One region of the Pseudomonas sp. B414 genome, then DNA from elsewhere that is predicted to be linked to it. Evidence: riboswitches for the same ligand, from Rfam matches in the RefSeq annotation. Region 1 holds a riboswitch; each other region holds the start of a gene.
The links. Region 1 has a riboswitch for cobalamin ahead of cobO (cob(I)yrinic acid a,c-diamide adenosyltransferase). Riboswitches for the same ligand answer to the same signal wherever they lie in the genome.

Region 1 (9,936 bases):
TGCGAGGCCGGGCAATCCAGCAGCGCACTGGCCACAGCACTGGCCGACGCGGTATTGCCGATACCCATTTCACCGCCAATAAACAGCTCGCTGCCCACCGCCTGCGCCCGCAACACACTGTCGCGTCCTGCCTGCAGGGCTTTCAAACCCTGGCTATCGGACATCGCCGGGCCCTGGGCAAAATTGGCCGTGCCTGCGCCCAGCTGCAAGTGACGCACACCGGCCAGTTCCAGCATCGGCATGACCGTGCCCAGGTCCACCACATCCAGCTGCGCGCCCAACTGGCGGGCCAACACGCTGATCGCTGCACCGCCGCTAACAAAGTTGTGCAGCATTTGCCCGGTAACCGCCTGCGGGTAAGCCGAGACACCTTCGGCGACCACGCCGTGATCGCCAGCGAAAATCGCGATCCACAATTGGTCGACCCGGGGCTTGAGCCGCCCTTGCAACCCGGCCAGTTGCACCGCCAACGCTTCAAGCTGGCCCAGGGAACCTGCGGGCTTGGTCAATTGCTGTTGACGCTCGCCAGCCGCCTTTTGCATGTCATGGTCAACGGCCTTGCAGGGGTTCAGCCACCAGGGGGTGTTCATAGCGCAGTTCCTTTCAATGTCAGGGGCAGGCCCGCCACCGTCAGCACCACTCGCTGACAGCGCTCGGCCAGGGCTTGATGTAACCAACCGGCTTCATCGACATAGCGGCGAGTCAATTCGCCCAGCGGCACGACACCCATTCCGGTCTCGTTGCTGACAAATACAATTTCACCCGGCAAATCAGCCAGGCATTGCAGCAGTGCATCGCGCTCGGCATTCAGACGCTGCGGGTCTTCAAGCATCAGCAGATTGGTCAGCCACAGGGTCAGGCAATCCACCAGCAGGCAGGCATCGGCGCGGGCGTGTTCACGCAGCACCCGGGCCAGTTCGATCGGCTCTTCAATCAGCGCCCAGTGTGCCGGGCGGCGTTCGCGATGATGGCGCACACGCTGATTCATCTCGCCGTCCAGCGGCTGGCTGGTGGCAATGTAGGTAACAGCGCAGCCGGACTCGGCCGCGAGTTTTTCAGCGAGGCGACTTTTGCCCGAGCGAGCACCGCCCAAAATCAGTTGCAACATGTCGATAAACCTCTAGCAGCCACTGACGCCATCGCGGGCAAGCCCGCCTCCCACAGGTTCAGTGCAACCCTTGTGGGAGCCGGGCTTGCCCGCGATGGGGCCGGATCAGACAACATAAATCTTAAATTGCGCACAATTCTCGCAAGTACGCCGTATCCAGATGGTTTTCCACCAGGTCCGCCAGGCGCTCGATATCCCGCTCGCGCAGGGCGTGGTAGTCCACGGCCTGCACATCCTGTAAACCGGCCCAGCGCAGCAATGCACTGCAAGCCGCAGGCGACTCGAACAGGCCATGCAGATAAGTGCCGAGTATCTGCCCGTCCGCGCTTTGTGCGCCATCACAGCGTCCGTCATCCAGATGCACTGCGGGTTGCTCCAGCGCAGCCCCCGTCGTCACGCCAGCATGAATTTCATATCCCATGACTTCAGCGTTTTCCAGAGCCAGATGGCCGCGCACATTGCGCAACTGCTTTTCGGCTGCCAGCTCGGTGCTGAACGCCAGCAAGCCCAACCCGGCACTGGAACCTGCTGCGCCTTCCAGGCCCAGCGGGTCGTGGACTTGCTCGCCAAGCATCTGCAGTCCGCCGCAAATGCCAAGGACCTTGCCGCCATAACGCAGATGACGGCTGATCGCTGCGTCCCAGCCATTGGCGCGCAAATATGCCAGATCACTGCGCACGCTTTTGGAGCCGGGCAGGATGATCAAGTCAGCGGCCGGAATCGGCTGGCCCGGCCCGACAAATTGCAAATCCACCTGCGGGTGCAGGCGCAGCGGGTCGAAGTCAGTGTGGTTGCTGATGCGCGGCAATACCGGCACCACCACCTTGAGCACCTGCTCAACCTTGTCAGTCTGGCGCTGGTCGATACCGTCCTCGGCCTCAAGGTGCAAGTCCATCACATAGGGCAGCACGCCAATCACTGGCTTGCCGGTGCGCTGTTCCAGCCAGTCGAGACCGGGCTGAAGCAAGGCGATGTCACCGCGAAAACGGTTGATGATAAAGCCCTTGACCCGCGCCTGTTCAGTCTCGGAGAGCAACTCCAGGGTACCGACCAGATGGGCGAACACCCCGCCGCGATTGATATCGGCGATCAATACCACCGGGCAATCCACCGCTTCGGCAAAGCCCATATTGGCAATATCGCCAGCACGCAGATTGATCTCGGCCGGCGAGCCTGCGCCCTCGACCATAACCACCGGGTACGCCGCACTCAAACGCTGGTGCGAGGCCAGCACCGCCTGCATGGCGATGGCCTTGTAATCGTGATACGCCACGGCATTCATGCTGGTGACGGCACGCCCATGAATGATTACCTGGGCACCAGTGTCGCTATTGGGCTTGAGCAGCACCGGGTTCATGTCCGTGTGCGGCGCCAGCCCGGCCGCCTGGGCCTGCACGGCCTGGGCGCGACCGATCTCGCCACCTTCGGCGGTCACTGCGCTGTTGAGCGCCATATTCTGCGGCTTGAACGGCACCACCGCCACGCCCTGGCGGGTCAGCCAGCGGCACAAGGCGGTCACCAATGTGCTTTTGCCAGCGTCGGATGTGGTGCCTTGCACCATCAACGTACTCATGTGGTTTCCTTGGTGTACGCCGCCAGCGCCAGTTCCAGGCGCAGCCAGTCGGCTTCATCGGCAGGCAGGCCAAAACGCACGCTGCTGTTGTGGGCAAACAGACGCAGCAAAATGCCGCGATGGGCCATAAATTCGTAAAGGCGATCGGCATGGGGCGTGATCAACCACTGGAACAGTGCGCAGCCCCCGTGGGGCGGCAACTGATGCAAACCCAGCAACCGCTCCAGACGCCCGCTGGCCAGCTCACTGCGCTCGCGCTGGCCGGCATGGCCTTCGCTGTCGAGCAGGCAAGCCCGGCCAACAATGCGCGTCGGCCCGCTGACGGCCCATGGCCCGACTTGCTCGGCCAGCAATTTGAGCAGCTTTTGCTCGGCTAGTACAAAGCCCAGGCGCACCCCGGCCAGACCAAAGAATTTGCCGAACGAGCGCAACACGATCAGCCCGGTGCGCTGGGTATGCGCCGCCAGGCTCAGCTCTGGCGTGTTGTCTATAAAGGCTTCGTCCACCACCAGCCAGCCTCCGCGCTGCACCAGCCGCGCATGCCACTCCAGCAAACGCTCAGGGGACAGGCGCAAACCCGTAGGGTTGTTGGGATTGACCACCACCAGCACGTCCAGCGTATCGAGGTAAAAGTCGACCTCCTGCTCCATGATTTCGCGCACGATATGGCCGCTGTGCCTCCAGGCATGGGCATGCTCGGCATAGCACGGTGACAGCACGCCGACCTTGCCACTGCGGCGCAGCCGCGGCAGCAACTGGATGGCGCATTGCGAACCCGGCACCGGCAGCACATTCAAGGCGCCGTAATAGGCACAGGCGGCTTGCTCAAGACCATCATCAGTTTCAGGCAGACGTGCCCAGGCCCGCCCAGGGATCGCTGGAATAGCAAAGGGCCAGGGCGCCAGGCCGGTGGACAAGTCCAGCCAGTCGGCCTCGGCAATGCCGTAGTGCAAAGCTGCCTTGCGCAGGCGCCCGCCGTGTTCAAGCATAGAATTCACCCCATACACACAGGATCAGCAGCCACAGCCACACGCCACGCTGCACCAGCTGCCAGCCGCGACCAATCGAGTCGGCATCTGCTGGCACGCCTTCGCCCAGTTGCGGGCGCTCGTGCAGTTCACCGTGATAAATCGCCGGGCCACCCAGCTCCACACCCAGGGCACCGGCACCGGCAGCCATGACCGGGCCAGCATTGGGGCTGTCCCACTGCGGCGCCTGCTTGCGCCAGCACTGCAAAGCCAGTCGGGTTTTACCCAGAACGGCGTAGGTCAGTGCCACCAACCTTGCAGGTATGTAGTTAAGAACATCGTCGATACGGGCCGCCGCCCAGCCGAAACGCTCGAAGCGCTCGTTGCGATAGCCCCACATGGCGTCCAGGGTATTGCTCAAACGATAGAGCACCACCCCCGGCGCACCGGCCACGATAAACCAGAAAATCGCGGCGAATACCGCATCACTGCCGTTTTCCAGCACCGACTCGGTGGCAGCACGGGCCACTTCAGTTGAGTCCAGCTCGCTGGTCTGGCGACTGACCAGATACCCGACCCGGGTCCGTGCTTCATCCAGATCATTGCCGCGCAACGCCTGGGCAACCGGCTGCACATGTTCACCGAGGCTGCGCATGCCCAGCGCGCAATACAGCGCCACAATTTCCACCAGCCAGCCGATATAAGGCAGCCAGGACAGGGCCGTGGCCAGGATCGTCAGCGGCAGCACCGCCAGCACCCAGGCCGTCACGCCATGGCTGCGCCAGCCACGACCAGCGGAATTGAAACGCTGCTCGATACGCTCGGCCATACGGCCAAAGGCGACCAGCGGATGCCAGCGCTTGGGCTCGCCGAGCAACGCATCCAGCGCCACCCCGGCGACGCACAGCAACGCCACACTCATGGACTCACTCCCCAATAATTCTCATACACCAATTCACTCAGCGGGCGCGCTTGCGCCCACCCTTCCAGCACCAGCATCGGTGCCGGATAAAAAGCCTCCACCGGCCCCAGGCACAACACCGCCAGCGGCTTGGCACCTGCCGGCAAACCCAGCAGATTGGCCAGCGCCTGAGGTTCGAACAACGATACCCAGCCCATGCCCAGGCCCTCGACACGCGCCGCCAGCCACAGGTTCTGAATGGCACAGGACAACGACGCCATATCCATTTCCGGAAGTGTGCGACGGCCAAAAATATGCTTCTCGCGGTCATCCATCAACGCTGCCACCAGCACTTCGGCGCAATCGTTGATACCCTCGACCTTGAGCGTCATGAACTCATCGGAGCGCTGGCCCAGCGCCTCGGCAGTGCGTACCCGCTCGTCTTCGACCAGGCCCTGGATCTTGCCGCGCAACTGGCGGTCGGTAATGCGGATAAACCGCCACGGTTGCATCAGCCCCACACTCGGGGCCTGATGTGCCGCTTCCAGCAAGCGCGACAACAGTTCGGGCGCCACACTGCCACCACTGAAATGGCGCATATCGCGGCGCTCGGCAATGGCGCGGTACACGGCTGCGCGTTCTTCGGGACTGAATGCGTTGTCGGTCATGGCGCCTTCACAGCGCACGGCGCGAACAGCGCAGCAATGGCCTGAGGGTTGGACGGGAAGTAAAAGTGTACGTAAGAGGCAGTCATGCGCCCTTCGCGATACACCGCTTCAGCGCCGCGCCCGCCATTGGGGCTCAGGCCACGGGCGATGGGCTCAAGTGCCGTGCTGGTCAGCGAATGATGGTAGGTGTGACCGCGCAATAGGCCTTCTGGCATGTCCACCGCTTGTAACGCCAGGGCAGCCAGACGCTTTTGCATGGTCGCCTCACCTGCCAGCAACCCCACCAACTCGGCACGCTGGCCTTCGACATCAGTCAGGGCATCGAGCAGGTAAAGCATGCCGCCGCACTCGGCAAGCAGCGGTTTGCCATCTGCGTGATGGGCCCGAATAGCCTGCAGCATCGACGTATTGCGCGACAGCTCAAGGTGATGCAGCTCAGGGTAGCCACCCGGCAGATACAGACTGTCAGCCTCGGGCAATACGGCGTCGCGAATTGGCGAGAAAAACACCAGCTCTGCACCCATTGCCCGCAACAAGTCCAGGCTTGCGCCGTAGGTAAAGGCAAAGGCTTCATCCCTGGCCACGGCAATCCGCACCCCGGCCAGCAGCGACTCAACCGCAACCGGCTCAGGTGCGGCAAATTCAACCGCTGGTGGCAGCGCTACCTCACAGGTGCTGGCCAGGGCATCGGCGGCAGCGTCGAGACGTGCATCCAGATCGTTCAGTTCACTGGCCTGCACCAACCCCAGATGACGGCTTGGCAGCTCGATACCGGTCTCACGGGACAAAGCACCGTACCAGCGCAAACCTTCGGTCAGGCTGCCTTCGAGCAACTGCGCATGGCGCACCGTACCGACCCGATTGGCCAGCACCCCGGCAAACGGCAGATCCGGCTGATAGCGCGCCAGGCCCAGGGCCAGCGCACCAAAGGTCTGAGCCATGGCAGTGCCATCGATCACACCCAGTACCGGAACACCAAAATGCCGCGCCAGATCGGCGCTGGACGGTGTGCCGTCGAACAGGCCCATCACGCCCTCGATCAAAATCAGATCCGCTTCACCTGCGGCCTCCCACAGCAGGCGACGACTTTCCTCGGCGCCCACCATCCACAAATCTACCTGATACACCGGCGCACCGCTGGCGCGCTCGAGGATCATTGGGTCAAGAAAGTCCGGGCCGCATTTGAACACCCGCACCTTGCGCCCCTGATTGCGATGCAATCGGGCCAAAGCAGCGGTAACAGTGGTCTTGCCCTGACCGGAAGCCGGTGCGGCGATCAACACCGCCGGGCAATGACGTGACGCTCTCATACTTCAACACTCACAATTCGATGCCTTTCTGGGCTTTGATCCCGGCCTGGAACGCGTGTTTGACTACACCCATTTCAGTCACGGTATCGGCCAGATCAATCAGTTCAGGTTTGGCGCCGCGCCCGGTGACCAGCACATGCTGCATTGGCGGACGGGCCTGCAGGTCGGCGAGCACCTGCTCAAGGTCGAGGTAACCATGCTTGAGCGCGATATTCAGCTCATCGAGCACCACCAGACCGATGGACGGGTCGCGCAGCATCTCACGGGACACTTCCCACGCCGCTTCGGCAGCGGCGATATCGCGCTGGCGATCCTGGGTTTCCCAGGTAAAGCCTTCGCCCATCACGTGGTAACGCACTTGCTCGGGGAAGCGGCGGAAAAAGATCTCTTCGCCGGTGCTGTTGCGGCCCTTGATAAATTGCACCACGCCACACTGCATGCCGTGGCCCATGGCCCGCGCCAGCATGCCAAAGGCGGAGCTGCTTTTACCTTTGCCATTGCCGGTCAATACCAGCAGCAGCCCGCACTCATTGGGCGAGCTGGCAATGCGCTCGTCCATAACGGCTTTTTTGCGCAGCATGCGCGCCTGATGACGTTCGTCGCGTTCGGGGGATTCGTTCATGGCAGCTCTCCGTTGGGGCTCAATGATGCAAACGGGAGGCGGGGGACAATAAAAAGCAACACACCATCGCCCGCCGCGAGGATGCTGGATGGATCAGGCCGGTCTCCGGGCTCACAAGCGGTTCCGCCCCTAAGGACAGCCCCTGACCACGCGCCTTCCCGTACATAAGCACAGTGGCACTTGGCGTGGTATTAACTTGTTTACCGTTGCGGGGGCAGCGCCGGGATCATGGCGGTTGTGTGGGTCAAACACGCCCTCACCGGCTTCCCTGTTTCACTCTGTCGGCCTATGGCCACAGAGCACCTGAAACAAGCCGCGAAGGTTAGAGGGTTGGGGGTGGAGCGTCAATTAAAGCCCGTCATTGTTCATACAGGAAATGACCATGACTCGTAGCAATCCTCCTACAAGGAAAACTCATTTTACGGCGGGCTCAGCGCATGAATACTTTATAGATCCAAGAATAAAAAACAGGCTACAGCCATGCACCTGATCAAACCTGATGTGCGATGCGTGTCGCCGATGGCAAGTCGTGCTGAGGGCAGCGTGATTTACACCGATGACGGCAAACGGATACTTGATGCATGTTCCGGGGCTATTGCCTGTTCGCTTGGCTATGGTCATCAATATGTCATTGGCAAAATGCTTGAGCAGGCACACAGATTAAGCGCAGCCTATCGCACACAGTTTCTCACTGCCCCAGCAGAACAATTGGCGCAAAGGCTCTGCAGCAAATTGGGCTATGCCGGTGCCTTTTTTGTTAACAGCGGGTCAGAGGCTGTAGAGGCGGCGTGCCGCATGGCTATTCAGTATTGGGATGAGAAAGGACTAGCGAAAAAAAAGCATATTTTAAGCCGAACCATCAGTTATCACGGTTCAACCAAGGTTGCCTTATCTCTTTCCGGCCACTGGCCCCGTCGCCGGGGAGTTTGCAGCCCGGCGGAGCGCCCGACAATTCCTGCGCCTTATTGCTATCGATGCCCCTATGACAAAACCCCAGAAACTTGCCAACTAGAATGCGCCAATGCCCTGGAAGCCCAAGTGGGCGAAATAGGCAGCGACCATATTGCGGCGCTACTGATCGAACCCATTACGGGCGCCTCGGGAGCGGCCATTGTTCCTCCTGCGGGTTATCTGGAGAAAATCAGACACATCTGTACTCGACATGACATTTTGCTTATAGCCGATGAAGTGCTCACTGCACTAGGCAGAACAGGTAAATGGTTGGCCATTGAGCACGGTAACATTCAGGCCGATATCAGTATTTTAGGTAAAGGATTGAATGCTGGTTACTTCCCGATTTCCTGCGTACTCGTTAGCAACCCTATTAAAGAGGCCATCGAGTCGGGCTCCGGTATTTTTTCCTATGGCCACACCCACTCCAGCCACCCTATTGGTTCTGCTGTGGCCAATGCCGTTCTGGATGTCATTGAACAGGAGGGGTTAGTGGCGCTATCCGCAAAGCGTGAATTGATAATCGAATCACAATTGCGCCACTGCATGACAACGTCTCCCTTGATAGGGGATATACGCGGTAAAGGGATGTTCTGGGGAATAGAAATCGTCAGAGATAAAGCCACAAAAAAAGCATTTTCGAAAACATCGTCGGTCGCAGAGAAACTTATTAAGCATGCTTTTTCAATGGGACTTAATTTGTATCCAAGCAGCGGCTTTTCTTCATCCGAATACGGTGACGCCTTGATTTTCGCTGCGCCACTCAACACCTCAGCAGAGGTCTTTAATGAAATGCTCTCTCTATTGACGAGCATTATTAATAACGCACCCAGCTTTCTTGGCAAGGAGTCAGTTCATGACTGATCTTATAGGTAAGTCCGGCGTCATCGTGCATACCGTGATACCGAGTGACCTGGCTACATACTGGAAAAATGACGTACCGGTACTGGCTACCCCCATCCTTCTATGGCTCACAGAACTGGCAGCAATTAAAGCTTTGGACAGTGTAACTACCCGCTCTTACATGACTCTTGGAACGGCCCATAACAGCCGACATTTGGCACCAACTCCGGTTGGATTCATTCTGCACATTCGTGCCACAGTAATAAGTGTCAAAGCAAAACGCATCACCTTTAATGTCGAGGCCACTGACGGCACTGATATCGTATTAGAGGGCACGCACACAAGAGCTCTCGTAGATCGTAAAATATTTGAAACACGAATAACAAAGAAGGTGACGGAAAAGCAGTACAAGGTGAAAGCATGAACCGCCAAATCATAGTAGCAAATGTCGACAACGAAAGTATGCTAGGAGACATCAATGCTGTCCCGCCGCACATATTTGAGTCAACATCCATAATATCCAATAGGCTACTATGGCTCGCACGTACAGGCGACGTTATCATTCTCCCCAGAGAACCATCGAATACCTTTCTAAAATACATAGAGAGCATAAATGGTGTTAACTTCTCGGATATCAAAATCATTGTCCCCACGAACATAGGCACACGAAGAGCTTCTATAACCAATAACTTGTTACTTTCAGAAACCGTATTAACTGAGGTAAAAGAAACTCTGTACGAGCTGCCAACCCAAACCTGGCAGATTCTACCCTACTATTTTACCAGCGCTGTTGGCCAATTTGGTCGTGAGCTCGCAAAGTACTTCTCTCTGATGCAACCGCCTTTTAATGCTGAAGGCGGGGCCGAAATATTGAATCAAAAGGCTATTTTTCGAAAACTTGCGGCGGGGATTAGCATCCCTTTCGCCACAGGAGAAACAATAGAGAATACTCATGCATTAAATACAACGATAACTCGCTTACTAGCCTTCAC
Region 2 (9,936 bases), on a different contig from region 1:
CGTCGAACCCTATGACCCAGTTGGACACTCATAGCTTGCGATAGATCCGTTCTTGCTTGAGCACAGGCGTGAACTGTTTGCTGTAGTCCGAAAAATCCAGGGTTTCCTTGCTGCCCAGCATCAGAAAACCGCGATGGCACAGCGACTCATGAAACAGTCCAAAGGCTCTGTTTTGGAGATCTTTATTAAAGTAAATCAATACGTTACGACATGAAATTAAATTGGTTTCTGAAAACACGCTATCCGTCGCCAGGCTGTGATCGGCGAAGGTCACATTCTCGCGCAGGGACTTGTCGAAGATCGCGTAGTCATAGGCGGCGGTGTAGTAATCGGCAAAGGATCGCTGACCACCGGCCTTTTGATAATTGTGGGTATAGGCACGGACATTCTCCAGGGAGAAGATGCCCTGCTTGGCCTTTTCCAGTGAGCGCGGGTTGATGTCAGTCGCGTAGATGATGGTGCGATCCAGCAGGCCTTCCTCGCGCAACAGGATGGCCATCGAGTACACCTCCTCGCCGGTGCTGCACCCCGCAATCCAGATCTTCAGTGACGGATAAGTCTTGAGGATCGGCACCACCTCCTGGCGAATGGCCAGGAAGTGTTCCGGGTCACGAAACATTTCGCTGACCGGGATCGTCAGATACTGCAACAACTGCATAAAGGCCGTGGGATCGTGCAGGATCCGCTCCTGCAGGGCCGAGATGGTCTTGCAGTCAAACTGGCGCAGCGCGTGATTGACCCGGCGCTTGACCGAAGCACCGGCGTAATCGCGAAAGTCATAACTGTATTTGAGGTAGATCGCTTCAATCAGCAGCCGTAACTCGATATCGGTGTTTCGTTGCACTTAGAGTCGTTCCATTTTCGGTAGCCAGACCCGGATCAACGAAAACAGTCGGTCCAGGTCAATAGGTTTGGCCAGGTAATCATTGGACCCCGCCTGCAGGCAACGCTCCTGATCGTCCTTCATGGCCTTGGCCGTCACCGCAATGATCGGCAGCTTGCGCCAGCGCGGGTTCTTGCGGATTTCGACAGTGGCCTCGTAGCCGTCCATCTCCGGCATCATGACGTCCATTAGCACCAGATCGATATCTTCCACCTCTTCCAGGCGCTCGATGGCTTCGCGGCCATTACGCCCAATCACCACAATGGCGCCCTTCTGTTCCAGGGCACTGGTGAGGGCAAAGATGTTTCGTACATCATCATCCACCAACAGAATCTTGCGCCCTTCGAAGACCTTGTCGCGGCTGCGGGCGGTCTTGAGCATCGTTTGCCGTTCATGGGACAACTGAGATTCAACTTTGTGCAGAAATAATGTGACTTCATCGAGCAGACGCTCCGGTGAACGGGCGCCCTTGATGATGATCGAGCGCGAATATTTGCGCAGTTCAGCCTCTTCATCCCGGGTCAGGTTGCGCCCGGTGTAGACGATCACCGGCGGGAACGAGCAAATGTCCTCGGTGGACATGCGCTTGAGCAGATCGCCGCCGAGCATATCCGGCAGTTTGAGGTCGATGATCATGCAGTCGTAGACGTTGCGACGCAGCAGATCAAGGGCCTCCTGGGCGTAGCCTACCGCGGTGATTTCAATGTCATCGTCGCCGATCAGGCGGGCAATACTGTCACGTTGCAGATCATCGTCTTCAACCAGAAGCACGCGTTTGACCTTCTGCGTCAGCTTGGCCTCAAGGCGGGCGAACACGTTTTTCAGCTCTTCACGGGTGGTCGGTTTAACCGCATAACCCACCGCGCCCATATGCATGGCCGCCTCGACCCGATCCTCGACAGAGATCACATGCACCGGGATATGTCGGGTCGGTGCCAGCGCTTTGAGGCGCTGCAATACCGTCAGCCCGGAGTGGTCCGGCAGGCGCATATCGAGCAGGATGGCATCGGGAATAAACTGTGCGGCCAGGCTGAAGCCTTCGTCGGCACCGTGGGCTACCAGGCAGCGGTAACCCAACTCATGCGCCAGATCGAAGAGGATATGCGCAAAGTTCGGCTCATCTTCGATCACCAGAATGCAACGCGTGGTGAACGGAGCCTGCTCGCGGTCATCCATAAAGCGCGGAATATCGGACAGTGCGACAAGAGCAGGCAGCGGCTGGTGAACCAGCGCGGCCGGCCGTGGTGCGGGAGCTGCTGGCATATGCGCCAGTTCCTGAGCGTCTTCTACATACTGCTGCGGCAGGACCAGAGTAAAGGTGCTGCCCTGCCCCGGTTCGCTGCTGACCGTAATCGAACCGCCAAGCAGCGTTGCCAGGTCACGGGAAATCGACAGGCCAAGCCCGGTGCCGCCATAACGGCGGTTGGTGGTGCCATCAGCCTGACGGAAGGCTTCAAAGATGCTGTCCTGCTGGTCGACAGAAATACCTATGCCCGAGTCCCTGACCGTGAACGCGACCCCTTCGCCCGGCTGACCGGATACGCTGAGGCTGACCTGGCCTTTCTCGGTGAACTTGACCGCATTGGACAGCAGGTTCTTCAGGATCTGCTCCAGACGCTGAGTGTCGGTGTACATCATGGGCGGCGTGCCAGGCTGCACCTGCACCTCGAAGCCCAGGGACTTGTCCCCGGCCAGGGGCTGGAACATGCCGCGCAAACCTTCAACCACCCGCGTAACACTGGTGTTCTCGGGGCGCACTTCGAGCTTGCCGGCTTCAACCTTGGAGATATCCAGGATGTCGTTGATCAGGTTAAGCAGGTCGTTACCTGCCGAGTAAATCGACTCGGCAAACTTGACCTGTTCTGCACTGAGATTCTGCTGCGGGTTTTCCGACAGCAACTTGGCCAGAATCAGCGAGCTGTTCAGCGGTGTGCGCAGCTCGTGGGACATATTGGCCAGGAACTCGGATTTGTACTTGCTGGAACGCTGCAGTTCTACAGCTCGCTCCTCCAGCTGCACCTGCACCTGATTGAGCTGGCTATTCTTGCGGTCCATGGCATCGCGCTGGCCGGCCAGCTCTTCATTGGTCTGCTCCAGCTCCGCCTGCTGGGTTTCCAGGCTGGTCTGCGACTCTTTAAGGATGCGCGACTGCTCTTCGAGCTCTTCGTTGGCGGTCTTGAGTTCTTCCTGCTGCACTTGCAACTGCTCATTGAGCTGCTGGGTCTCGGCCAAAACCTCCTGCAAACGCTGACGGTAGCGTGCTGCCTCGATTGACATGCCGATATTGTCGGCGATCAATTCAAACAGCTCGATATCACGCTCCTCCAAAGGCCTGAGAAAACCCAGTTCGATAACGCCGTTGACCCGGTCATCATCACTGGTCGGCACCACCAGCACGCTGCGCGGGCTGCCTTCACCCAACCCGGAACTGACTTTGAAGAAGTAATCGGCCGGCACCTCGTCCAGGCGAATCAACTTATCCTGCTGCGCTGCCTGACCCACGATGCCTTCGTCATTGTGGATCAGTTGGTCCTGCGCCTCTTGCTCACGGGAAAAGCCATAACTGGCCACACGCTTGAGGCCGCCGTGATCTTCTCGCACGTAAACCGCCGCGACAACGGTACCCAGATACTGGGCACAGAATTGCAGGATATTGCGCCCCAGCATATTGAGGGTCAGACGCCCCAGCACCTGTTCGGCCAGTTCGGTCTGGCCGTTGCGCAACCATGCCTGGCGTTCAAGGCGCTCAGCGGTCTTAATTTGCGACTCGAAGTTTTTCTTGTAATTCTCTGAAAGAGCGAGCAAATCACGACGACCAACATAGGCCAGAAAACCGCTGAAACCCAGTATAAAGAACAGGTAAAGACTGACGCCGAAAACCGTTTTCTGGCTGACTTCATGACTGCGTTCTACCCGCAACTGCTGCTCCACCTGAATGAAGTCGTCGTATTCCTTGCGAATTTCATCCGTGAGGCGCTTGCCACGACCGGCCTGTACCGCAGAACGGTAATCGCCGCTCGCACGCCGCATATCAATCATTGTCTGCGCGTAGGTGGCCCATTCGCTTTGCATCGCCTCAAGGCGCTTGAGGCGATCGACCTGTTGCGGGTTATCGCTGACCAACTCCTGCAGGCTCTTCAGCTGCGCGCTGATTTGCGGCTTGGCGACGATATAGGGGTCGAGAAAATGCTCATCCCCGGTAATCAGATAACCGCGCATGCCGGTCTCAAGGTCGATCGTCAGCTTCGCCGCTTCGTTGGCGTTACTGATCACTCGATCACTGTGCTCTACCCAACTGATCACCGAGAGCAAATAGCTGACCATCACCACGAACAGCACGGCACTGAGCACACCCACGGCCAGCGGCAAGCCAACGTTTCGATTCAGCAGCTTGCGAAAGCTGCGCTCATCAATTGATGCAGGTGCATTCATTTTTCTGGCCCGTGGACAGTCATAAAAAACAGGAGTTTGCCGGATTATCGAGTAATAGTTCTATTTTCTTGCCTTTAAATGGTCATTTTCATACAAAGAAACAGACTCAGTTGCGGGTGAAGGCTATCCTTGATGGCTGTGAGAGCAGCGCTCAAATTTTTATCGAGATCATGATTATGTCCGCAACACCCTCCACCATCCTGGTGGTCGAAGACGACGCCATTGTTCGGATGCTGATCGTAGACGTGCTGCAAGAACTGCAGTTCAGCGTGCTTGAGGCCGACGGCAGCGAGCGCGCCATGGAACTGCTAGAGGACCATAGCCAGCACATTGATCTGCTGATGACTGATGTCGGATTGCCAGGCATGGATGGCCGTGAACTGGCAGGCAAGGCCCGGCTGTTGCGCCAACAATTGCCCATCCTGTTTGCCAGCGGTTACGCCGAGAGCCTGGAGATTGCAGACGGCATGGCGGTGATCGGCAAGCCCTTCTCCATTGACCAACTGCGCGACAAGGTCAAAAGCATGCTGGCAACTGCATAACCTCAACCCTACTGCACTGCACTGCACTGCACTGTGGGAGCGGGCTTGCTCGCGATGGTATCAGCGCGGTTTACCCGACTAACCGCAGCGCCTGCATCGCGGGCAAGCCCGGCTCCCACAGGTTTTGCATCGTACACAGAATCCAAACCTTGCAGTGGAGAGTGTGGGAGCAAGCCCGCTCTCACAGGCAGGCCCACAGGGGTTGTGCAGACCCGCTTGCTTGTGGTTTCCTACACATCTTGTATCAGGTGCCCTTCACAGGGTGAAACGGGAAACCGGTGCGTCAGGCTTTATGCCCTGACAAGTCCGGCGCTGCCCCCGCAACGGTAAGCGAGAGAAACATCAAATCCACTGTGCCACTGGCATGGGAAGGAGATGTTTGCAGGCTCAAGCCATGAGCCCCTCGCAAGCCCGGAGACCGGCCTGGTTATTTCGAATAACAAACCCGCGGTGGGCGGGCGCTGTTAAACCCTGCGAGCTTCGTTCGCGGGGTTTTCTTGCGCTTTGCTGCCCGTCGTCTGACCCAGAGGCAAGCGCCATGTCCATCAGCACCAGCAGCACCCATTCCGCCGCTACCACCGCGACCCAGAGCCAACGCATCGTGGCCGCTGTCGGCGCCGCCGTGCTGGGGATATTTCTGGTTTATTTCGCCGGTTTCTCGCATATCGATGCGGTCCATAACGCGGCCCATGACACCCGTCATAGCTCCGCCTTCCCGTGCCACTGAGATTGCCTGCCATGATCAAGCGTATCGCTCAAACCGCAGGCTTCACCGGCTTGCTGGCCGCCCTGTTGCTGACCTTGCTGCAAAGTTTCTGGGTTGCCCCGCTGATTCTGCAAGCAGAAACCTACGAAAAACCGGCCGCCAGCGAAGTCCATGAGCATGCCGATATGGCCATGCCTGCCCACGAACACGACGCCGAAGCCTGGGAGCCAGAAGATGGCTGGCAGCGCGTACTGTCCACTACGGGCGGTAATCTGGTAGTGGCTGTCGGTTTTGCCCTGATGCTGGCGGGCCTGTACACCTTGCGCGCCCCTACCCGCACCTCCCAGGGCCTGCTGTGGGGTCTGGCCGGTTATGCGGTGTTCTGCCTGGCGCCAACCCTGGGCCTGCCGCCAGAGTTACCGGGCACCGCTGCGGCTGACCTGCTGCAACGGCAAATCTGGTGGGTCAGCACTGCGGCTTCAACTGCCGTGGGCATCGCGTTGCTGGTATTTGGCAGACATTGGGCATTGAAAGTGCTGGGCGTGGCGATTCTGCTGGTTCCGCATATTTTTGGCGCACCGCAGCCACTGGTACATTCCAGCCTGGCCCCTGAAGCGCTGGAAGCGCAATTCAAGATCGCCTCACAACTGACCAACTTCGCCTTTTGGCTGGCTTTAGGCGTGATCAGCGCCTGGCTGTTCCGCCGCAAGTCCGAAGGCCAGTACTCGGCATGAGCACAGCGCCAATCCTGGTAATTGGCCTGGGCTGTCGCCAGGGTTGCAGCGCTGAGCAATTATTGAAGTTGATAGAAGACTCGCTGGGCCAGGCCGGGATCGCATTGAGTGCGATCAGCGCCCTGGCCAGCATCGATCACAAGCGCCATGAACCCGGACTGCGGCAACTGGCAGCGCAATTAAACCTGGGATTTGAGGTGTTCAGTGCCAAGCAACTTGCCCCGTATGTGCAGCAACTGAGTCATCGCTCAGATATTGCCTTCGAACAAACCGGGTGTTTTGGCATTGCCGAAAGTGCCGCACTGGCCCTGGCCGAACAATTCTCTGGTGCGACTCCCAAGCTGCTGATCACACGACAAAAATCCCCATTGGCGACCTTTGCGTTGGCCTCGATCGGGTAAAACCCGCGATAATCCCCCGCCTCACTATGAGCGTTGTTCAAGAACAGCTCTATCCTGAACTTTTCACGAGACTGCCATGACCGTTTATTTCATCGGCGCCGGGCCCGGCGATCCAGAGCTGATTACCGTCAAGGGCCAGCGCCTGATTCGTAGCTGCCCGGTGATCATTTACGCCGGCTCCCTGGTACCTGAAGCGGTCTTGCAAGGCCATCAGGCAGAACAGGTGATCAACAGTGCCGAGCTGCACCTTGAGCAGATTATCGATCTGATCAAGGCTGCCGACACCAAAGGCCAGGATGTGGCCCGTGTGCATTCCGGTGACCCGAGCCTGTATGGCGCGATTGGTGAACAGATACGCTGCCTGCGTGAGCTGGGCATCGCTTTTGAGATCATTCCGGGGGTGACAGCCACTGCGGCCTGCGCGGCCATTTTGGGTGCCGAACTGACCCTGCCGGATATTTCCCAGACCGTAATCCTGACCCGCTACGCGGAGAAAACTGTGATGCCCACCGGTGAAGAGCTGGCCAGCCTGGCGCAGCACAAGGCAACCATGGCCATTCACCTTGGGGTCAAGAATCTGCAAAAGATTGTCGCCGAGCTGACTCCGCATTACGGCAGTGATTGCCCGATTGCAGTGGTTCACCGCGCCAGCTGGCCGGACCAGGACTGGGTACAGGGCACCTTGGCGGATATTGCTGCCAGGGTTGAGGCCAAGGGTTTTCGGCGTACGGCGCTGATTCTGGTGGGCCGGGTACTGGCCAGTGACAGTTTTGCCGAGTCGTCGCTGTACCGGGCGGGGCATGCGCATTTGTATCGGCCCTGATTCAGCGGCGCAACGGGAAATCTGTAGTCGCTGCCGAAGGCTGCGAAGCGGCGTTGTGGTGGGCTCAAGGAAAACGGGTTGCTCCGCAACCCTTCGCAGCCTTCGGCAGCGACTACCAAGCCTCACACCACAATCCACAGGCATAAAAAAACGGTGCTCACGGGGCACCGTTTTTTCTTCAGCTTCGCAGCGAACGCCCTGTTAGTAGTAGGCGTTTTCTTTCTGCGAGTGGTCGGTCACGTCACGTACGCCCTTGAGCTCCGGTACACGCTCAAGCAGGGTGCGCTCGATGCCTTCACGCAAGGTCACGTCCGCCTGGCCGCAGCCCTGGCAACCGCCACCGAACTTGAGCACCGCAATACCGTCTTCAACCACTTCGATCAGGCTGACCTGACCACCGTGGCTGGCCAAACCGGGGTTGATCTCGGTTTGCAGGTAGTAGTTGATGCGCTCGTTGATCGGGCTGTCGGCATTGACCATCGGCACTTTGGCGTTGGGTGCCTTGATGGTCAGCTGACCACCCATGCGATCGGTGGCGTAGTCCACCACGGCATCGTCCAGGAAGGGTTCGCTGAACGAATCGATCCAGGCCGTGAAGCTTTTAAGGCCGATGGCAGTATCTTCAGATTTGACTTCAGCCGGCTTGCAATAAGCAATGCAGGTTTCAGCATACTGGGTACCGGGCTGGGTGATAAAGACGCGGATGCCGATGCCCGGGGTGTTCTGCTTGGACAGCAGATCAGCCAGGTAATCGTGGGCAGCGTCGGTAATCGTTATGGCGCTCATGGAATCTCCTCGCAGACATGGGAAGCAGTTTACGCCAATCGGCGCGCCTGACAAAGTCCTAGTGTTTTTGTCAGGAAAGCTGCGTCCCATTCCTTCAAATACAACCGGCCCTTTACAGGTTTTCGTAGCGGTTCATGTCCAGCACGCCCGCTTCGACCGGGTCGGTTTCATTGATGTACTCGCCAATATCGTGGAAGTACTGCCAAAACTGTGGGTGGCTGCGGCGGATGCCCCAACGCTCGACGATGCTGTCGAAGGTCGCCTGATCCTTGCTTTGCTCCATCGCTTCGACAAAGGCTTCGACCTGGCCTGCCGGGATATTGAACATAAAGTTCGGGTAGCTGCTGAGCACGCCCGGGTAAATGGTCAGGGTATCCAGCCCCGGCTCCAGGCGGTATTCCTCGCCCAGCATAAAGGCCACGTTGGTGTGCGCCCGGTTGCGCAGCATGCTGTACATCTCGCGCTTGCCGTCAGCACCCTCGATGCGCAGCATGGTTGCTTCCGGCAACTGATTGATCACTGCCAGCCCCGCCGCAGGTCGCGAGGTCAGACGGCTTAGCGATTGCTCGGCGTACCTGAACTCCTGAGGGATATTGGGCCGCGAACAGTAGGCACCCGTGCACCGGTTGATCGGATCAGGCCGGGCATTGAGGGTACCCGTGCGCTCGATCAGCTTGAGGGCAAAGTCACGCTTGGGGTCTGCCGGATCGAGCTTCATGCCGGTCGGGGTGTCGGTATCAATTTTTTGATAGTCCATCCACATCTTCAGCTTGCCGCTGTTTTGATACCAGTCGCTCAAGATGGCTGCACGCGAATCGGCGGGCATCAGGCGCAGGAAATTGACCTCGGCGCCGTTGCGGATCAGGTCAAAGTACAGACGGGTCTGCGCCTGGTGCGAGACGTTGCCGAACACATCGAAGTTAACCGCCAATTGATAGTAGGTGCGCTCCAGCAACGGGTAGTCAAACAGCCACAGGGTCTGCGGGACTTCACCGATCAGCCCCTTGCTCACGCTGGCACTGTCAAAGTGGCGGAATACCGTGAGCAAGGCATTGTCGTTGCCTGCCCACAGGGTCGACCAGCTTGGCGGCGGCATATCGGCATAGGCTTCCTGACGCAGCTTTTCATAGTCGTTGCGTTTATCACGATAGTTGTGCCACAGCGAAATAATGCTGCCAACGTTGTCGATCTGGCCGGGCATGGCCAACAACGGCGTAGCGATGCCTCTGTAAACGGCATCGGTGACATAGCGGTCGCGGGCCGGTTCCTGGAACACGGTCCAGAAGTTGTCGCGAATCACATCAGTCGCAATTTGCCCGCGGCACACCGGGCCACGGATAAAGGTACGGACAAAGTACTCGGCGTTGTCGAGCATAAACTGGTAACGCGCCACCGCCGGGATCGCTTCAAAGGTTTCAAACGGGTTGGCCCGCCCGCGAGGCCCGTAGCCCGGCAGTCGGGTGGCATGCCAGTCGCCGCTGTAGAACAGCTGTTTGACCCGCGCCAACTTGTGCGCCCCCATTGGATAGGTAATGTGGGTTTTGTGTACGATTACACCCTGCACCGGCATCAGTCGATAGTAAAAAGTCGTTCCCGGATCGTCATTCGGGCGGCGGGTGGCGATCAGGT
Region 3 (9,936 bases), on a different contig from region 1:
TCGCGTGGTGCAGGTCAGCGACCCGAAACGCGACAGTTCGAATCCTTCTTACACTTCAGGGGTTGAGAACTGGCATGAGCAGCGGGCCGAGGTGTTTACGCACTTGATTGAAAACGAACTGGCGGAAGGCGAGTGCGGGGCATTTCTATTGTGGGGCGAGCCTGGGCTGTATGACAGCACCCTGCGCATTCTGCAGCGGGTACGGGCCAATGGTTGCACGGGCTTCGACTATCAGGTGATCCCCGGTATCAGCAGCGTGCAGGCGCTGGCGGCGGGTCATCGGGTGCCGCTTAACGATATCGGCCAGCCGATTCGGATCACCACGGGGCGGCGCCTGGTGGCCGAGGATCTGGACAATGTGGTGGTGATGCTTGATGCCCATTGTGCATTCCAGGCTTTTGTTGATGAGGGGCTGGATATTTACTGGGGCGCGTATATCGGCACTGCGGACGAGATTCTGATTGCTGGCAAGCTGGTCGACGTTTGCGAGCAGATCAAGCAGGTGCGTGAAGCAGCCCGCCAGCGCAAGGGCTGGATCATGGATACCTATTTGTTGAGACGCACAGGTTAATGCCCGCTCCCACAGAGGGCAAACAGGTGTTTTCAAATGGCGTTTGTGCGGTTCTTGGCCTCGATCCACTGCGACATATATTGAGTGCTTTTGTGCTGGTGGTGACGCAGCATCGCCCCGGTGAAGTTGTTGCGCCGATGCTGCTCAAGGTCGGCGCGGCAGGCTTCGATGCGTTGTACCAGCGCCGGACCATGTACCCCTTGCAGGTAACGCGCTTCCAGCAGCGCCTGGCCATTGCGCTGGGCCTGGTGCCAGGCTTCAGGGTTGCGATACAGCTCCACCGCCGCCGCGGCAATCGCACTGGCGCTCTGCTCGATGGCACCGGCCCACGGCATATCGCCGTGCATGCCTTCGGCGCCCACCGGAGTGGTGACGTTGGGGGTGCCGCAGAGCATGGCATCGGCGATCTTGCCCTTGATCCCGGCACCAAAGCGCAGCGGCGCCATGCAGATACGCGCATTGCTCATTACTGCTAGCGCGTCTTCGGCCCAGTTGAGTACATGAAAGCCCTGCGCCGGGTTATGCAGCGCGGTGGCCTTGGGCGGAGTGTAGGCACCGTAGATATGCAACTGGGCTGCGGGCAGCTGCTGACGGATCAGCGGCCAGATATGGGTTTTCATCCATAGCACCGCGTCCCAGTTGGGGGCATGGCGAAAGTTGCCGATGCTCAGAAAGTGCTGGCGCTGTTCATAAGGCACGAACTCGGCGGGCACGCTGTCGACCATCAGCGGGCACCAGTGCAGCATGGCCTTGGGCACATTGAACTGCTCGACCAGCAAATCGATTTCGTATTCGGAAATCATCAGGTTGAGATCGCTGCGATAGATCGCGGCGATTTCCCGCTGTGCCAGATCGGCATCGGCCATCTGTTCAAAGGTTTCGCGCTGCGCCGGGGCAAACAGGCTGCTGAAGTCGTCCTGCTCGCTGCTGTGCTTGAGCCGCGCCTTGAGCTGTTGCTGGCGGGCGTCGCGCAGGCTTTGCAGGTCGGAGGTTTCCAGTACGCGCAAGGCTTGCGGGCAATGCTTCTCGACGCGCCAGCCGAACTGCTCTTCCATCATGAAGCGGTCAAACAGCACGATATCCGGGGCCAGTTCGCTGATAAAGGTATCGAAGCTGCTGTTATTAAGCTCGATAGTCACCTCATCAATGCCCAGCGTCGCCAGATCAGCCTTGTGCTCACCGATCCCGGCCGGGCTGCTGAAGGTAATCTGCCAGCCTTGCTGCAAGAAACCCTCGATGATTTGCATCATATGCCCGCCCGCCGCCGAGGAGCGTGGTTCGGGCCACACGTAGCCAATAATCAGGACGCGGGTCGGGGCAGTAGTGGGCATGGGCAGATCCTTGAAGCAAGGCGGCGGAAAAAAGGCCGCAATTAAACCACAACAGGAAAGAAAATCCTTTGTGGGAGCGGGCTTGCTCGCGATTCAGGCGACGCGGTTTTCAGGCAAACGGCGTCGATGCCATCGCGAGCAAGCCCGCTCCCACAGTCGATGTGTCACAGCTGTGCATTGACCTGTAACAAAGCACTGCGTAGCCTTGCGCCTTCGAGGTTCTTCGCTACGCGAAGCTAAGAAGGGAACGCGGTATGCCGCGGCTGCCCCCGCAACTGTAAACGGTTCTTGACCCTGCAATGCCACTGCCCATAGGCGGGAAGGCGCGGGGTAGTTATCACCCGTAAGCCAGGAGACCTGCCTCGTGACAGATTCTTACTTCAACCGGGCGGGGTGATCCGGTGGCGAAGACTGGCCGCGCTCTGCCTGTGGTCGTCGTCCCGTATGCCCGCCGCTTTGCCAAAGGGCATCCGATGAAAACACTGGCCAAAACCCCCGTCACTATCGTTACCGGCTTTCTCGGTTCGGGCAAAACCACCTTGCTGCGGCATATGCTCGACAACGCCCAGGGTCGCCGCATCGCGGTGATCGTCAATGAATTCGGCGAGCTGGGCATCGACGGCGAAATCCTCAAGCAGTGCAGCATTGGTTGCACCGAAGAAGAAGCCAACGGCCGCGTCTATGAGCTGGCCAACGGCTGCCTGTGCTGCACCGTGCAGGAAGAGTTCTTCCCGGTGATGCGTGAACTGGTAGCCCGTCGTGGCGATATCGACCATATCCTCATCGAAACCTCGGGCCTGGCCCTGCCAAAACCGCTGGTGCAAGCTTTCCAGTGGCCGGAAATCCGCAGCGCCTGCACCGTTGACGCAGTGATTACTGTGGTCGATAGCCCGGCCGTAGCGGCCGGCACCTTTGCTGCATTCCCGGATCAGGTGGATGCCCAGCGCAAGCTCGACCCGAACCTGGATCACGAGTCACCACTGCACGAGCTGTTTGCTGACCAACTGGCCAGTGCCGACCTGGTGATTCTCAACAAGGCTGACCTGATCAGCCCTGAAGACCTGGCCAAAGTGCGTGCTGAAGTGGCTGAAGAACTGCCGCCCGCGGTGAAGATCATCGAAGCCAGCAGCGGCCGCCTGCCGTTGGACGTATTGCTGGGGCTGGGCGCAGGCTCGGAAGACCATATCGATGGCCGCCACAGCCACCATGACCATCACCACGATGGCGATGATGACCATGACGATCACGACCATGATGCCTTTGACTCGATCTCCATCGAGCTGCCTGAGGGTGAAGAGCGCGTTTTGATGGACGCCCTGACCCAACTGGTGGTCAAGCACGGCATCCTGCGGGTCAAAGGCTTTGCCGCGATCCCGGGCAAGCCGATGCGCTTGCTGATCCAGGGTGTGGGCACACGCTTTGACAAGCACTTCGACCGCGCCTGGGGCCGCGACGAAGCACGCACCACCAAACTGGTGCTGATCGGCCAGGACCTGGACGCGGCACTGCTCGAGTCCACCTTGCGCACAGCGTTGAGCGTATAAGCCATGCATTTGCTCAGGACCCAGCCCGGTGGTTTTGTATCGGACGACAACATAGCCGATTTGGGCCAGACCCCCGCCGAGCTGGTGATCCTGTGCAGCGGAGATTCAAGCCTGGCACTGCTGGCCGAAGCGGCGCAGCAGTTGCCTGAAGATTATCCAAGCCTGCGTCTGGCCAACCCGATGCAGGTGCAAAACCACGGTTCGGTGGATTTGTATATCGACGAGGTGCTGCAACACGCCAAGGTGATCCTGCTGTCATTACACGGCGGTATTGGCTATTGGCGTTACGGCATCGAACGGCTGGTACAACTTGCCGAACGTGGTGTGACGTTGATTATGGTGCCGGGCGATGATCGCCCGGACCCGGAATTGAGTGCGTTGAGCACAGTGCCCGCCGAACAGGGCGAGCGCCTGTGGCACTTTTTGCGTCAGGGCGGGCGGCATAACGCCTTGCAGCTTTATCGTTGCCTGGCCAGTCAATGGCTGGGCCGCGACTATGGCTGGGACGAGCCGCAAACCCTGCCGCGCACCGCTATTTATCACCCGCAGCATTCCAGCGCCGAACTCAAGCACTGGCAGGCCGACTGGCAGCCCGCACAGGCGGTTGCCGCACTGTTGTTCTATCGCTCGCATTTGCAGGCGGCCAACACTGCGTTTGTCGATGTGTTCTGCCAGCGCATGCAGACCGCGGGTCTTAATCCGTTGCCGATTGCCGTGGCCAGCCTCAAGGAACCGGGTTGCCTGACGGTGGTGCAGGACTTGCTCGACGAGGTTGATGCCGGGGTTATTCTCAACACCACCGGCTTTGCCCAGTCCAGCCCCGAAGCCCCGCATCTGCGCCCGTTCCGTCGCAATATCCCGGTAATCCAGGCTATCTGCGCGCAGGACAACGAACCCGGCTGGCAAGCCAGTGAACAGGGCCTGGGCCCCCGCGACCTGGCCATGCATATCGCCTTGCCGGAACTCGACGGGCGCATTATCAGCCGCCCGATCAGCTTCAAGGATCTGGCCTGGCGCAGTGAACGCAGTCAGTCGGATGTGGTGTGCTATCGCGCCCATCCCGAGCGCATGGATTTTGTCGCAGAACTGGCGCGGCGTTGGGTCGAGTTGGGCCGGGTGGCCAACCCGCAAAAGCGTATTGCGCTGATTCTGGCCAACTACCCGACCCGCGATGGCCGGATCGGCAACGGTGTAGGGCTGGATACCCCGGCAGCGGCGCTGAATATTTTGCGCGCCTTGCAGGCTGAGGGTTATCCCGTGGACTGCGAGCAGCCAGAATCCGGCACAGCGCTGATTCAAGCCCTGTTGGGCGGGGTCAGCAATGACCTCGACAGCCTCGACCTGCGCCCGTGCATGCAAAGCCTGGCGCTGGATGAATACCTGGCGATGTTCAATGCCTTGCCCGAAGCCAATCGCCGGGCGGTGACCGAGCGTTGGGGCGAGCCGCAAAACGATCCGATGTTTCGCAGCGGCCGGTTGATGATCGCCGGGCTGCGATTTGGCCTGACCTTTGTCGGCATTCAACCGGCGCGGGGGTATCAGGTGGATGCCAGTGCCGTGTACCACGACCCGGACCTGGTGCCGCCCCATGCTTATCTGGCGTTCTACTTCTGGTTACGTCACACCTACGGCGCCCATGCGCTGGTGCATGTGGGCAAACACGGCAATCTGGAGTGGCTGCCGGGCAAGGGCGTGGGGTTATCGGAGAACTGCTGGCCGGACGCAATCCTGGGCCCCATGCCTAACGTCTACCCCTTTATCGTCAACGATCCGGGCGAGGGCGCCCAGGCCAAGCGGCGTACCCAGGCGGTGATCATCGATCACTTGATGCCGCCGCTGACGCGCGCTGAAACCTACGGCCCGTTGCGCAATCTGGAACTGCTGGCCGACGAGTATTACGAAGCGCAGTTGCTTGATCCGCGCCGTGCCCGGGAGTTGCAGCGCGATATTCTCAAGCTGGTGCGCGATACCCATATCGACCGTGAGCTGCAACTGGACGACAACCTCGACAGCGATGCGGATGCGGCGATCTGGTTGCCGCGCCTGGACACTTATCTGTGTGATCTGAAAGAGTCGCAAATCCGCGACGGACTGCATATTTTTGGCGAGTCGCCTGCCGGGCGCCTGCGTATCGACACCTTGCTCGCCTTGCTGCGTATCCCCCGTGGCGATGGCCGTGGTGCGCAATCGAGCGTGCTGCGGGCGTTGGCCAAGGCCTTTGAGCTGGGGTTTGACCCTCTGGACTGTGCCTTGGCCGAACCCTGGACAGCGCGTCGGCCTGCTGCACTGCAAGGTGTCAGTGATGAGCTTTGGCGCACGGCGGGGGATACCCGTGAGCGTCTTGAATTGTACGCTGCGCAACTGATCGAACAAGCACTGGCGGGCACGCTGCAATTGTCTGATGCAGAGCAATGGGCTGAGGTCCGGTCGATTTTCGATGCGTTGCTGGAAGTGGTCGCACCGCGTCTGGATGCCTGCGGCCCGGCCGAAATGCAGGGTCTGCTTGATGCCCTTGCCGGGCGTTTTGTCCCGGCCGGTCCCAGTGGCGCTCCGAGCCGCGGGCGACTGGATGTACTGCCCACCGGGCGCAATTTCTTTTCCGTGGATGTGCGCAACCTGCCCACTACCACGGCCTGGCGGATCGGTTTTCAGTCGGCCAATTTGATCCTTGAACGGCATTTGCAGGATCACGGCGACCATCTGCGCCAGTTGGGCCTGTCGGTGTGGGGCACAGCGACCATGCGCACCGGCGGTGATGATATCGCCCAGGCCATGGCCCTGATGGGTGTGCGTCCGGTGTGGGCCACCGGCAGCCAGCGAGTGGATGACTTTGAAATCCTCCCGGTCAGCCTGCTGGACCGCCCGCGAGTGGACGTGACCTTGCGCGTGTCGGGGTTTTTCCGTGATGCCTTTGCCAATCTGATCCGTTTGTTCGATGCCGCTGTGCAAGCCGTGGCGGCGCTGGATGAGCCGGATGATCTGAACCCGCTGGCGGCCAAGGTTCGTGCCGAGCGCGAACAGCTTGAGCGCGACGGCCTTGCGCCCGAGTTGGCGGCGCGACAGGCCGGCTGGCGTGTATTCGGTGCCAAGCCCGGTGCTTACGGCGCCGGGGTGCAGAACGCGATTGATGGTCGTTTGTGGGAAAGCCGCGATGATCTGGCCGAGGTGTATCTGAACTGGGGCGGTTATGCCTATGGCGGCGCCGATGAAGGTACTGCGGCGCGCGGTGAATTTGCCCGGCGGTTGGGGCAGATGCAGGCGGTGGTGCAAAACCAGGATAATCGCGAGCACGACCTGCTCGACTCCAATGACTATTACCAGTTCCAGGGCGGCATGCTGGCTGCGGTAGAGAGTTTGCGCGGGGAGGCTGCAGCCAGCTATCACGGTGACCACAGTCAGCCGGATTTGCCGAAGATCCGCACTCTCAAGGAAGAGTTGAACCGGGTGATACGCTCGCGGGCGGCCAATCCGAAATGGATCGACGGGGTCAAGCGTCACGGCTATAAAGGCGCGTTCGAAATGGCCGCGACCCTGGACAACCTGTTTGCCTTTGATGCGACTACCCATTTGATTGACGACCACCAGTACGCGTTGCTGGCCGATGCCTATTTACTGGACCCGGATACCCGCGAGTTTGTCCGCGAGCACAACCCGCACGCCTTGCGCGATATGACCGAGCGTTTGCTTGAAGCTCAGCAACGCGGGCTGTGGAGTGAACCTGGGGAGTATCAAGCGGCGCTGGAAAACCTGCTGCTGGATATAGAAGAAGAGTAACAAAGCGACCCTAACCCCAGCCCTCTCCCGGAGGGCCAGGGTGAGGGGCTCTTTGAGCTCTATCAACATTCTAAGATTTGGAACCCGAAAACATGACTGACACCCCGCATTTTCCGTTATCGGCGGTAGTCGGCGCGGATTTATTGAAACTAGCCCTGTGCCTGACGGCTATCGATCCGAAAATAGGCGGCGTGTTGATCGAAGGCCCGCGCGGCATGGCCAAATCCACCCTGGCTCGCGGTCTTGCCGATCTGCTCGCCAGTGGCCAGTTTGTCACCTTGCCCCTGGGCGCCACTGAAGAGCGGTTGATCGGCACCCTCGACCTCGACGCAGCACTGGGCCAGGGCAAGGCACAGTTTTCCCCCGGCGTGCTGGCCAAGGCCGATGGCGGCGTGTTGTATGTGGACGAAGTGAACCTGCTCGCCGACCATCTGGTGGACGTGCTGCTGGATGTGGCGGCCAGCGGTACCAATGTGGTCGAGCGCGATGGCATCTCCCATCGCCATGCTGCACGCTTTGTACTGATTGGCACCATGAACCCGGAAGAGGGCGAATTGCGCCCACAGCTGCTTGACCGTTTTGGCCTGAACGTGGTTCTGAGCGGCCAGCCGCAACCTGCAGAGCGCGGCGAAATCATCCGTCGTCGCCTGGCCTTTGACGCTGACCCGCAGGGTTTTTGCGCACAATGGGAACAAGCGCAAACGGCCTTGCGCGAACGCTGTCAGCAGGCCCGTGAACGGCTCGGCAGCATCGCACTGGATGATCAGTCCCTGGCTGTGGTAACCGAGCGCTGTTTTGCCGCAGCAGTAGACGGCATGCGCGCCGACCTGGTCTGGCTTCGCGCTGCGCGGGCTCACGCGGCATGGCGTGGGGTGACGGCGATCAGTCTGGAAGATATCGATGCGGTGGCCGAGTTTGCCTTGCGTCATCGTCGTCGCGAGCAAAAAGCCCAGGCGCCAACCCCTGAGCAACCGCCGTCGCCACCTCAAGCCAGCAGCGCTTCGCCTCAATCCGGCCAGGGTCAGTGGGGCGAATTGCCTGCGCAAGCGCAGCCCATGGGCGCACGTCGTGAAGTGCCGAGCTGGCCAAAAAAGCCCTAGGCATCCCCCCCCGCTCTGTAGCAGGGGCGGATGCCAGACCCCGGACAGGCAACATCTCGGCGGGCAAGCAAGGCGCTAGCCACAGTGCCGACAGCGGGATGGTCGACTGGGTACAAACCCTGCTCGGTGGCCGTCCTCGCCTGCGCGCCGATCTGGCCTGGAAAACCCGGCAAAGTGCAGCGCAAGAGCTATGGCTGGTGGTGGTGGATGCGTCCGCTTCAACCTGTCGCCATCAGGCGCTGAGTGACGCCAAGGGGCTGTTGGCCCAGCTGTTCGAGGATGCCTATCGCCAGCGTGCGCGGGTGGCTGTGATGAAGGCCAGCGGGCTTGCACCGCAGTGGCAGGTCAGTGGTTCAAAGGCGTCTGGTGCCTTGAATGACTGGTTGCAGAGCCTGGGGGCTGGTGGCGGTACGCCGTTGCTGGAGGCATTGCAGGAAGTTGCCAACTGGCTAGGCAGGCGGCGCAAGCAGTTTCCTGAAGAACAGCAGCGTTTTTTACTGTTGACCGATGGCCGTTTAAAAGCCTGGTCTGCATTGCCCGCCATTGATTGCCCGGGGCTGTTGATCGATATCGAGAGGGGCCCGATTCGTCTGGGGCGCTCACGCCAGATGGCGGCAGAGCTGAAAGCAGAGTATCTGCATATTGATGGCTTGCAGCCCGCATAAGCACTGAAAACAACTGTGGAAGCGGGCTTGCTCGCGATGCAGGCAACTGGTTCAGTCAGGATAGCCGCGTTGATGCTATCGCCAGCAAGCCCGCTCCCACATGTTAGGTGTGCGGCAGATTACGCTGGCATAACCCAAGGTTGCAGCTTGTAACCTTCTCTGCTGATCTCGGCACGGGCCTGGGCCAGCAGGCTTTCAAGCTGCGCGGCGTCTGCGCAGGCGCTGCGCGGGATCTGTTTGCGGCCGATACGGGTATTGGTGCGGTCGATAACAGTCAGGCTCAATTCGCCGTGACCATCCTGTGCAGCCCAGGCAACGCATTGAAAAGGTTCAAAGGCGTGGCCGGCAATCAAAAGAGCTTCGTTGAAACGGAGCGGGGCGTTCATAGGGTTTTCTCTCCAGTATGCCCATCAAGTGATTAACCGTCGGCTGGGCTTACCGTTCGGTTGCTTACTTGTACTGATGACTTCAGACCGGCTTCAGGTCACACACTTTCGTCATTTTTATAAAAGTTTTTTTATATGACTGATCCAGATCAATTTTCAGTGCGTGTACTGATGGCCTTTATTGATCGATTGAGTCTGTACAGTTTTATTGGCTATTAGCCTTATAAAGAAACGATCCAGAAAGCGCCCTTTGGCTTGCTAAGGTTACGCGTAAGTAGAACAAGGGACTGTTTTTTAAGCTGTTTTATGTTTTCCTGGCGCCAAGGAACAGTCATGCTTGCATTGTCCTCTCCCCGACGTCTGCTGGTGGTTGATCCCTGCGAGGATTGTCATGAGTTGCTGCCCGGCCTGCGCACCATAGGTTGGGCGGTAGACAGTTGTACATTGGCAACTGTTATCGACCGTTCTTGCGACGTTGGCCTGTTCAGGCTGCAACCTTTTCATCTGCAGCGACCCGAAGCTGTAAAAGACATGATCAGCCGCAGCGGCACCGAATGGATCGCGG

Region 2: it holds a riboswitch for cobalamin, as region 1 does, so the genes downstream of both, ACZRMH_RS16845 (CbtB domain-containing protein) here and cobO (cob(I)yrinic acid a,c-diamide adenosyltransferase) in region 1, are expected to answer to the same signal.
Region 3: it holds a riboswitch for cobalamin, as region 1 does, so the genes downstream of both, cobW (cobalamin biosynthesis protein CobW) here and cobO (cob(I)yrinic acid a,c-diamide adenosyltransferase) in region 1, are expected to answer to the same signal.

What each region holds. Positions count from the first base shown of each region.
Region 1 covers NZ_JBUZTQ010000026.1:57,135-67,070, forward strand. Annotated here, with positions in the region: gene cobT (nicotinate-nucleotide--dimethylbenzimidazole phosphoribosyltransferase) at 1-590, opposite strand, end outside; gene cobU (bifunctional adenosylcobinamide kinase/adenosylcobinamide-phosphate guanylyltransferase) at 587-1,108, opposite strand; gene ACZRMH_RS19490 (cobyric acid synthase) at 1,230-2,681, opposite strand; gene cobD (threonine-phosphate decarboxylase CobD) at 2,678-3,670, opposite strand; gene cbiB (adenosylcobinamide-phosphate synthase CbiB) at 3,663-4,571, opposite strand; gene bluB (5,6-dimethylbenzimidazole synthase) at 4,568-5,218, opposite strand; gene ACZRMH_RS19510 (cobyrinate a,c-diamide synthase) at 5,215-6,528, opposite strand; gene cobO (cob(I)yrinic acid a,c-diamide adenosyltransferase) at 6,539-7,150, opposite strand; cobalamin riboswitch at 7,230-7,472, opposite strand; gene ACZRMH_RS19520 (aminotransferase class III-fold pyridoxal phosphate-dependent enzyme) at 7,631-8,965, shown strand; gene ACZRMH_RS19525 (thioesterase family protein) at 8,958-9,368, shown strand; gene ACZRMH_RS19530 (preATP grasp domain-containing protein) at 9,365-9,936, shown strand, end outside.
Region 2 covers NZ_JBUZTQ010000020.1:2,618-12,553, forward strand. Annotated here, with positions in the region: gene ACZRMH_RS16825 (chemotaxis protein CheB) at 1-32, opposite strand, end outside; gene ACZRMH_RS16830 (CheR family methyltransferase) at 29-844, opposite strand; gene ACZRMH_RS16835 (response regulator) at 845-4,315, opposite strand; gene ACZRMH_RS16840 (response regulator) at 4,492-4,857, shown strand; cobalamin riboswitch at 5,087-5,298, shown strand; gene ACZRMH_RS16845 (CbtB domain-containing protein) at 5,396-5,584, shown strand; gene ACZRMH_RS16850 (CbtA family protein) at 5,596-6,297, shown strand; gene ACZRMH_RS16855 (cobalamin biosynthesis protein) at 6,294-6,698, shown strand; gene cobM (precorrin-4 C(11)-methyltransferase) at 6,775-7,521, shown strand; gene nfuA (Fe-S biogenesis protein NfuA) at 7,723-8,307, opposite strand; gene ACZRMH_RS16870 (fatty acid cis/trans isomerase) at 8,420-9,936, opposite strand, start outside.
Region 3 covers NZ_JBUZTQ010000010.1:141,880-151,815, forward strand. Annotated here, with positions in the region: gene cobF (precorrin-6A synthase (deacetylating)) at 1-571, shown strand, start outside; gene ACZRMH_RS11495 (glycosyltransferase) at 604-1,902, opposite strand; cobalamin riboswitch at 2,102-2,281, shown strand; gene cobW (cobalamin biosynthesis protein CobW) at 2,376-3,446, shown strand; gene cobN (cobaltochelatase subunit CobN) at 3,450-7,220, shown strand; gene ACZRMH_RS11510 (ATP-binding protein) at 7,313-8,320, shown strand; gene ACZRMH_RS11515 (vWA domain-containing protein) at 8,419-8,985, shown strand; gene ACZRMH_RS11520 (hypothetical protein) at 9,105-9,371, opposite strand; gene ACZRMH_RS11525 (sigma-54 dependent transcriptional regulator) at 9,705-9,936, shown strand, end outside.